Regions from separate parts of the Pseudoalteromonas sp. Ps84H-4 genome, predicted to be linked through region 3. Evidence: predicted binding sites of a transcription regulator. Region 3 holds the regulator's gene; each other region holds the start of a gene.
The links. The regulator LexA, encoded in region 3, represses DNA repair genes until DNA is damaged. The targets are predictions, from matches to a motif close to TACTGTATNNNNATACAGTA.
Positions count from the first base shown of each region.

Region 1: a site for LexA is predicted at 1,698-1,717, ahead of NH454_RS12080 (SulA-like leucine-rich domain-containing protein). Genes of this name have one in related genera too.
Region 2: a site for LexA is predicted at 1,178-1,197, ahead of NH454_RS20285 (S24 family peptidase). Genes of this name have one in related genera too.

Region 1 covers NZ_JAMXSK010000012.1:89,392-92,679, forward strand. The annotation lists gene NH454_RS12075 (S9 family peptidase) at 1-1,438, shown strand, start outside; gene NH454_RS12080 (SulA-like leucine-rich domain-containing protein) at 1,741-2,178, shown strand; gene NH454_RS12085 (YchJ family protein) at 2,219-2,698, shown strand; gene NH454_RS12090 (alpha/beta hydrolase-fold protein) at 2,730-3,288, opposite strand, start outside.
Region 2 covers NZ_JAMXSK010000034.1:14,486-17,773, reverse strand. The annotation lists gene NH454_RS20295 (YeiH family protein) at 1-513, shown strand, start outside; gene NH454_RS20290 (hypothetical protein) at 712-1,014, opposite strand; gene NH454_RS20285 (S24 family peptidase) at 1,208-1,630, shown strand; gene NH454_RS20280 (Y-family DNA polymerase) at 1,633-2,913, shown strand; gene NH454_RS20275 (hypothetical protein) at 3,129-3,288, shown strand, end outside.
Region 3 covers NZ_JAMXSK010000016.1:85,904-89,191, reverse strand. The annotation lists gene NH454_RS14495 (hypothetical protein) at 1-56, opposite strand, end outside; gene NH454_RS14490 (hypothetical protein) at 215-595, shown strand; gene NH454_RS14485 (PaaI family thioesterase) at 603-1,040, opposite strand; gene lexA (transcriptional repressor LexA) at 1,201-1,818, shown strand; gene coxB (cytochrome c oxidase subunit II) at 2,256-3,288, shown strand, end outside.

The DNA.
Region 1 (3,288 bases), on a different contig from region 3:
TGATGCTAAGTTTATGGACCTATATCGTGTTGATGCTAACAGCTATGAAGTAACGCCGGTTTATCAAAATACCATGGGGCTGGATGTCGGTGCTATAAGCCCTGACGGCCGCTTTATTGCTTTATCGAAAAACAATTCGAACAAAGACAGCGATGTGTTCATTCTCGATACGCGTAAAAAAACCCTTAAACCAGAGCTTATCACCCGTCATGACGACGACGCTAAGTATGGCCCAGAAACCTTCTCAAGAGACAGTAAATCATTGTATTACTCAACCGATGCTAAAGGTGAGTTTGCACAAGTGTGGCGTTATGACTTAACGACCGGCGAGCACAGCCCTGCCCTCAAAGATGAGTGGGATGTCAGCTTTATATACTTCTCTAAATCTGGCCGTTATCAAGTAAGTGGTGTTAATGCCGACGCCAGCACTAAGGTGTCGATAATCGATACCACCACAGGTAAAGGTATTGCTATGCCATCGTTGCCTGCAGGTAACTTACGTGGTGTTAATTTTTCAGCTGATGAAAAAGCTATGGCGTTTTATTTAAATTCAGACACCTCGCCAAGCAATTTATTTGTGTGGCAAGTCGGTGAGCCGAAAGCTAAACAATTAACTAACACATTAAGTGATGCAATTAATCAAAGTGACTTAGTTGAGAGCACAATTGTGCGCTTTAAGAGCTTCGATGGCTTAGAAATCCCGGGGGTTTTATATAAACCTAAGCAAGCCAACAGCAACAATAAAGTACCTGCTTTAGTTTGGGTGCATGGCGGCCCTGGTGGACAAAGCCGTACTGGATATAGTGCGATGCAGCAACATCTAGTCAATCATGGTTATGCCATTTTTGCGGTTAATAACCGAGGCAGCTCAGGCTATGGTAAAACCTTCTTCCATTTAGATGATAAAAAACATGGCACTGATGATTTACAAGATATTGTTTACGGTAAAAAACACCTGCAAAGCCTAGATTGGGTCGATGCCGATAAAATTGGTATCATGGGGGGCAGCTACGGTGGCTTTATGACCGCCGCAGCACTTGCCTTTGAACCTGAAGAATTCAAAGTAGGCATTAATATCTTTGGTGTAACAAACTGGGTTAGAACCTTAAACTCGATTCCACCATGGTGGGAAAGCTTTAAAAAGGCACTGTACGATGAAATGGGCGACCCCGCGACAGACAGTGAGCGTCACCGTGCAATTTCGCCACTATTTCATGCTAAAAACATCACTAAGCCATTAATGGTGATCCAAGGTGCTAATGACCCACGCGTTTTACAAGTTGAAAGCGATGAGCTCGTTGCCGCTGTAAAGGCAAATGGTGTGCCTGTCGAATATGTATTATTCGATGATGAAGGCCATGGTTTTACTAAAAAGGAAAACCGCATAAAAGCCTCAAACGCATATCTTGAGTTTTTAAATACCTACTTAGACAAATAGCAAAATTGCAAAGGTAAAGAGCCGGTTTTTAAACCGGCTTTTTTATGCAAAACACCTGTATAGAAGCAAAATATAGCAGCTCATACAGTACTGTATAGAATACTGTATAATTTTAATGATAAATTTTTCACCTTTTTGACCTTCCAAAACAAAAAGTAACCCATTGTTTAATATGAACTAAATAAATTCAATTAACATAAAACTGAATAATCGGTTAAAAAATAGCAAAAAAGTACTTGCGCAAAAACACTGTATAAACTACTGTATATACATACTGTATAAACAACCAGTGAGTGAAAGTTATGTTACAGCCAATTACCTTAAGAACAGTTAAAAGCTACCAACAAGATAACGACAAAGCGTCTGTTAATTTAATTCAAATTGAAGACGAAATATCAGCAACCTTTGAGCTATTAAAAGTATTGCATCATTACAATAGCCAAAATGCATGGACACTATTAATTGCCCCTGATCATGTTCCTAGCAAAGCATTATTAGATTCGTGTTCGATTGATACCAGCAAACTACTTGTGATCAGACAAAAGCATTTAGTTAACCTTGAGTACGTACTTAGCTCTGCATTACATAATGGTAATTTTGCCGCAGTGATCACTTGGACAGATATTGTAAACAATCATCAACTTGATTCGATGAATCTAAATCTTGAGCAAGCATCTGCTAAGTTTTATTGTTTTACAAAAAGCGCTCAATTAAACAATTTAGTACCGCAGCCACAATAGGCTTGTTAAAATAACAATTTATAGTTTTAGGTAAGTTGTTATGACATCACTCACCCACCCCCTTTGTCCTTGTGGCAGCGAATCGACTTACGAGCTTTGCTGCCAACCTTTTCATACAGGTGCAAGCCAAGCTGATACGCCAGAGCAACTTATGCGTTCTCGTTTTAGTGCATACGCGCTGAAAGATGCAAAATATGTATTTAGCACCTATGCACAAAGCCAACAAGCCGCAAACCCGGTTCGCGAAATTAAAGATTTTGCTAATAGCTGCCGTTTTACCAAACTCAGTGTTTTAGATACAGAACATAATGATCAAGAAGGTTTTGTAGAATTTAAAGCAAATTACTTTTACCAAAACTTGTATTGTGAGTTACACGAAAAGTCGCGTTTTATTAAAGAAGATGGCCTATGGCGTTACCTAGATGGTGATATAACGCCAGTTGCAGATATTAAAATTGGCCGTAATGACGAGTGCCCTTGTGGTAGCGGTAAAAAATATAAAAAGTGTCACGCTCTTTAATTGCTCTTATACCAATCCGCTTAATTAAGTATTATTGCGGGTTGGTATTGGTCTGGTAAATCCAGTCTAGGGCTTGGGTAATCGTTGTTGGGAATGCGGTTGCATGGCGTGCCTGAGGAATAACAAATAAATTTGTTGTAACAAGCGCGCCGCTTTGTTTATTAATTTTAGCTGCTAATTGCCTCGCACCCGACACCATTTTTTCACCTTCGCTTTCTTCAAGTTCTCCCACTGCGATGTAAACTTTTGTTGTGTTGGCAGCTGGTTTTACAGCCATAGCTAATATTGAGTTTTCTTTAAACCACACTGAAGGACTGCCGATAATGTAACTTGAAAAAAGCGAAGGCTCGGTAAATAAGCTAAAGGAAGCAAATAAACCACCCAGCGAGTTACCGACTAATGTACTTTTTTGGTTTGTTCTGTAGTGAGCCTTAATATATGGCAATACAGATTGTTTTAGAAAGTTTAGATACTGGCTTGCTCCGCCAGTTTTACGTTGCCAATTTTTATCTTTAAATGGCGTATAGTCATAAATACGGCTATTAAGCCCCGGAACACCTTTTTGATACCCTACTGCGACGATAATCACC
Region 2 (3,288 bases), on a different contig from region 3:
ACTTACCCCTTAATGTTTGAATATATAGGGTTGAGTGAATACGAATACGGTATTTTTGTTGGTTCAACCATTCATGAAGTAGCTCAGGTAGTTGCTGCGGGTACCGCTATTAGTGCAAATGCAGCCGACACGGCAGTAATTGAAAAAATGTTAAGGGTAATGATGCTTGCCCCATTTTTGTTTGGTTTATCATATTGGCAAAAACGAAAGGATACAAAGAAAAACTATAACTTAGAAAAATCTTCAGACCTATCAATTCCTTGGTTTGCGGTTTACTTCATTTTAGTAAGTGGATGTAATTCACTAATTAACCTATCTCAGAGTACAACAAACAATATTGTGTGGTTTGATAATATATTACTCACTATCGCCATGGTGGCATTGGGACTACGAACTCACATTGGGGCAATTCGTCAAGCTGGAATAAGACCCCTACTTTTGGGAAGTTGTTTGTTTATATTTTTAACGTTAGGCGGTTTCGGAATTAACACTGGAGTAAAAGCACTTTTATAGTTGGGTTCAACTACAGGCGAATCGTTAAAAGTGCAAAATATGATTAGTCTGATCTTGCTTCCTAGTCGTTAGCGAGTAGACGTGAAATCTCTCTCAAATACAGTAATAAAAATTTACTACATGATTTTTTAAGAGGAGCGCTTGACCGCACCTGCGAAGGCAAAATTTAGCGGTCAAGCGATAAACTATTATGAATGTTTATGGTTGAGAATTCAGCTCAATTGGAGAGAAAAAATCAGAAATAGGAGGTTTAGCTGTTTCATTGGGCCAAAGTATATTCTCTACTTGTTTGCTCTGCTCCCAATGAACAAAGTCAGGAGCTTTGTCTATTTTCGCCTTTTTAATATTGGCACCAGAAGCGCTACTCAAATTATCAGCAACACTTTCAACAAAAGATAACACGTTTGGCTCATCAGTTGCTGCATTATAGTATGCAATCAAAACCCCATTGAAGAAAACAGCTTTATCACCGTCTTCCGCAGAAATTGAACATAAATCCATAGTTACTCCAGCTCATATATTTTTGCCAAAGCTATCATATGCATTAAATCGCGCCTGATTCTGGGAAAAAGGTTTAAATTTAACTAATAATTGATGAAATCACATAGACCGCGAGCCTAAAAGAAACTTCTTGGTTGTAATGTGGAATATTCACATCTAAAATTACTGTTTATTTGTACAGTATTTTGTGATTATGCTTAGCAAACTTACCCCTTCAACCACAGAATTACCTATTGCAGACTTTTCAGTTGCTGCAGGTTTCCCCAATCCATGCGAAGATCACCTATCCGACTCAATCAGTTTAGATGAGCTCCTAATTAAGCGCCCTAGTAGTACATTCCTATTCAGGGTGTCAGGCAACAGCATGTCCCCAGACATTACTGACGGCTCGATAATAGTTGTAGATAGGTCAGTAACAATTAAAACTGGACGAATCGTATTAGCTACATTAGACAACGAATTTGTTGTGAAAGAACTACAATTAAAAAACAACAAAGCCGTTTTTATTAGTAAAAACCCCGACTTCGAGCCAATTGAAATTGATATCGATGAAAACAATGACTGGGATACTCATGTAGTCTGGGGCGTTGTCACTGGTTTAATCAAGATATTCTAATTATGTGGGTTCTTTGCGACATCAATGCTGCTTACGTTTCGTTTTGCCAACTCTTTAACCCCCAATACGACTTTGATAAAACCCCTCTTGGCGTTCTTAGTTCTAACCAGGGCAATGTTGTAGCTCGAAATCAAGCTATCAAAGATTTAGGTATCAAAATGGGAGAGCCAGCATTTAAAGTTAAACAACTGGTGGCTGCGCATGGTGGTCACTTGTGGGGGAGTAATTTCACGCTGTTTGGTGATTTGAGTAACCGTTTTCATACCGAGTTAGAGTACTTCCTATTCGATACAATACGATACTCTGTTGATGAATGCTTTGGGCGCATCGATATAAACTTTACAAAAGATATAAAAGACTACGCACACACCATACAGAGGACACTTAAGAGGAACTTAGGTATTAGTTGTGGCTTGGGTATATCTCAGACAATGACACTAGCGAAACTTGGAAGTCACTGCGCCAAAAAGAAAGAGTGGAAAGAACACACCAATGGTGTGGTTGTATTAGATTCACAATACAAAATTGATTGGGCTCTCAAACATACTCCTGTAGAGGATATTTGGGGGGTTGGAAGTAGAACTACTAAAAAGCTAAATAAATTTGGAATCTATACGGGGTATGACCTTAAAAATGCCGACATTAGTTGGATCAAAAAGACGTTCACAGTTGTTCTTGCCCGTACTGTGGAAGAGTTACGAGGAAAATCTGCGGTTGAATTGAAAGATGTAAACGACTCTCGCGATAGAATTTGCGTATCTCAGAGTATGGGAAAACCGGTGATAGAGCTTACGGAGCTTTCTGAAGCTGTTACAGCACATGCAACAAAGGCTGCGTTTAAACTTCGTCGATTTAAATCTTACACATCGGCAATAACAATATTCATCCACACAGATTCATTTAGACAGGCAGAGCCGCAGTATCATAAGTCACAATCAATTAAACTACCCTACCCCACCGCGGATACATCAACACTGGTGTCTTATGCAAGCTTTGCATTAAAAGCTATTTATAAGAAGGGGTTTAAATACAAAAAAGCTGGCGTTATTTTTGAAGAACTTTCATTACACGATGATATGCAACAACTTGAACTGTTATCTGAGACTTTACCACTGAATATTAGCTCAAAAACGTTGGTCATTGATGAGATAAATAGAAAATTTGGACGTAGTGCAATAAAGCTCGCAAGTGAAGGGTTCTCTCAGTCTTGGCGGCCTAAAGATGATTTAGCACCTTTGAGTTATACAACAAAACTTTCAGATTTACCTATTGCGAAAGCATAAAGATTATTTAGAAGAACCCTACCAAGGTATAAACCCCAGAGTAAATAAAATAACCCAACCCAATTGAAAGAATGGTAATGTTAAAAGCCAACATGAATAGCTTAAAATTATGCGATAAATCGGGCATTTCCATGATGCACCTATAGTGTTTTTTAATGTTATTAAATCATGTATAGCAGACTATCTTAAATAATTCCTTAAATAAAGATACAAATATGCACGAAATACCGGTCCCATTTGGTATCAATTACTCAGGCCATTTAATTGCAGCTCAATCGATTCAAGTGGGCGGAACCTATACTTGTCCATATTGTGGTGAAGCGCTTATGTGTGATTTGTCTTCTATGCAAAATAAGATGCTCATCCACCCAAAAA
Region 3 (3,288 bases):
AGATAGCCAAGCCATTTATGCCCTTTGCGAGCATATTTGAACATGCGTTTATTCATCATTACTCCGTTATTATTGTTGTATGGGAGCTATTTTAGGTTGTTTAACTGTATTGCCAATGCGGCATAATGTCGCATTAACTGTATTCTAGATTTGGTATATATACAAAACTGAGTTAAAGTTTCAGTCGATATCAATAGAGGGTAAAAACGAGAGTATGTCGGAAATTCAATTTTTAAATGTGGATCTGGAGCTTGAATCAAAGCACGATATTAGTGCACTTGTTGCTGATTTAAAGAAAAATGCCATGGTTTTACATTACGACCAAGATGAATACCGTCAACTAGCGCGTATTGAGGCTGCTGCTGATATCAGTACACCAGACAAAGCGATTAATCAGTTGTGTGAATTAATTGAATCGTGTTCACGAAATGCTCTTAAGCAGTGGTTGTCGTGCTCTAAACGTACATTTGATATTGGCTTTGAATCAGGCGTTTCACCAAAATGTTTTAATCAAGCCCTGCATGCTGATACTTTGTTGCGTATTTCAGCGATTGGCGCAGGGGTTGAAATTACGATTTATCCAGTCGAAAAATAGCCTGAGCTTAGCGCTCTACAACAGCTGCTGTCATTCTTGATACGCAGCAAAGCTCTCCTGCGGCATTGGTAATTTTAATATCCCACACTGAAGTGCGCTTACCTAAATGAAGAGGCTTTGCTGTGGCCGTTAATACACCCTTACGAGATGCTTTCATGTGGTTGGCATTAATTTCTTGGCCAACAGCATAAAATTTATTGAAATCAACCACAAAGTTAGCCGCATAGCTTGCCACTGTCTCTGCTAACACAACGTTCGCTCCGCCATGTACCATGCCCATAGGGTTATGATGCTCAGGAATGGCAGGCATAGTCGCCACTAAATAATCATCACCAATTTCAGTCACCTCAATGCCCATGGTTTTCATTAAAGTACCTTGCCCGGTGATCCCTTGCTCTAAACTTTTACAAAGCTCTAGTGTGATTGGTTGATGCCAAATACTCATTGTATTTCCTTGCGTGCAAATTAAAAATAATACCTTATGGCATCTTTATACCTGGTTCAATCTTAGTTTTGTAGCAATATGATGGCGTTAATTTAAATTTGCGATTTTCAGATAACTGTATATACTCACAGTTAAATGTACTGTATGGAAAACCAGTTGTATGCGCCCATTAACAAAACGCCAATCGCAAATTTTAGAACTAATTAAAGTCTTTATTAAAGATACAGGCATGCCACCTACGCGTGCTGAAATAGCTCAAACATTGGGTTTTAAAAGTGCCAATGCTGCCGAAGAGCATCTAAAAGCACTGGCAAAAAAAGGCATGATCAAAATGAAGCCTGGGGCGAGTCGTGGTATTCAATTAATTGAAGAAGACGAACCTGAGCAATTAGGTTTACCTTTAATTGGACGAGTTGCAGCGGGTGAGCCCATTTTGGCGCAAGAACATGTTGAAAGTCATTGTCAGGTTGATCCTTCACTATTTAAACCTGCGGCTGACTTTTTACTGCGTGTAAATGGTATGAGTATGAAAGACATTGGCATCATGGATGGTGATTTACTCGCAGTACATAGAACGCAAGTTGCTGAAAATGGTCAGGTTGTTGTTGCTCGTGTTGATGAAGATGTAACTGTTAAGCGTCTTGAAAAAGCTGGGCGTAAAGTATTTTTACATGCTGAAAACGAAGAATTTTCGCCAATTGAAGTTGATCTTGAGCATGAATCTTTCAATATTGAAGGGTTAGCGGTGGGTGTTATTCGTAATGCCGACTGGATGTAACTGTTTCTAAAATAGTGCACCAAATTGCTGTAATTTGGTGCGTTGCTTGTTTTTTATTATTTAGCATCGATTTGTAAACCCTTACTCTTTGTATAAAGCCTTATATGGCGCAGTTTTTCACTCTTTTTTTACTCTCACTCTGCCTCTCATTTTAAAATAACGCGCTGATTATAGTTGTTATTTTTGCACCAAAATAAACATTTATTACTACTAAAACTTGCTTATTGCTCATTTTTTAACTAATTGGTTAATACAGTGTATTAACACCTGATTAATAAAAATACACTCAAATGTGCTAGGTGTTAAACATAGGGTTGGTATCATCGCTGGGTCAAAATGATACGTAGTCGCTCTGAACAATAAAAAAAACGAATGGGCACCTTGTTGTATCGCCTTTTCGCTTTGCGTCTTGCAATAGCATTAAAAGGAGCCGTCACATGGGTAAACTGCGTTATGCCTTGTGGCTTATATTACTCGCACCTGTGCAGTTAGCATTGGCAAATAGCCAATTTAATATGCGCAAAGGGGTGACTGATATAAGTAATAGTGTTTATGAATTACACATGACGATATTCATTATCTGTTGTGTGATAGGCATCATCGTTTTTGCGGTGATGTTTTGGGCTTTGATCCACCATCGAAAGTCGAAAGGAGCCAAGCCTGCACAATTCCACGAAAGTACCAAGGTTGAAATTCTTTGGACTGCCATACCATTTGTGATCTTAATCGCCATGGCAATTCCAGCTACAAAAACACTGATAGCGATGGAAGATGCTTCTAAAGCCGATATTACAATTAAAGTAACGGGCTCACAGTGGAAATGGCATTACGAGTACATGGGCGAAGACATTGCTTATTACTCAATTCTATCTACTCCAAAAGACCAAATAGATAACCAAGCTGACAAAACAGAACATTACTTACTTGAGGTTGATAAGCCTTTAGTACTTCCTATCAATAAAAAAGTTCGTTTTCTAATGACCTCAGATGATGTTATTCACTCATGGTGGGTGCCTGACTTTGCGGTTAAAAAAGATGCGAACCCGGGCTTTATCAATGAGGCATGGACACGCATAAATGAGCCAGGCATCTACCGGGGTCAGTGTGCTGAGTTGTGTGGTAAAGATCATGGTTTCATGCCTGTTGTTGTGCAAGCGTTGCCTGAAGACGAATTTGCTAACTGGCTAGCAGAAGCTAAGCAAGAAAAGGCCAATGCTGCAGCAGCTGATGCGGCTTTATTAGATCAAACACTACCGAAAGAAGAATTAATGGTTCTTGGGGAGCAAGTTTATATGGCAAGTTGTGCGGCTTGTCATCAGCCTACAGGAATGGGCTTGCCGGGAGTGTTTCCTGCTCTTAAGGGGAGTCCAATTGTGCTTGGAGATGTAAAAGACCACATCGACATCGTATTACATGGTAAGCCGGGTACAGCGATGCAAGCATTTGATAAACAGCTTTCAATTAAGCAAC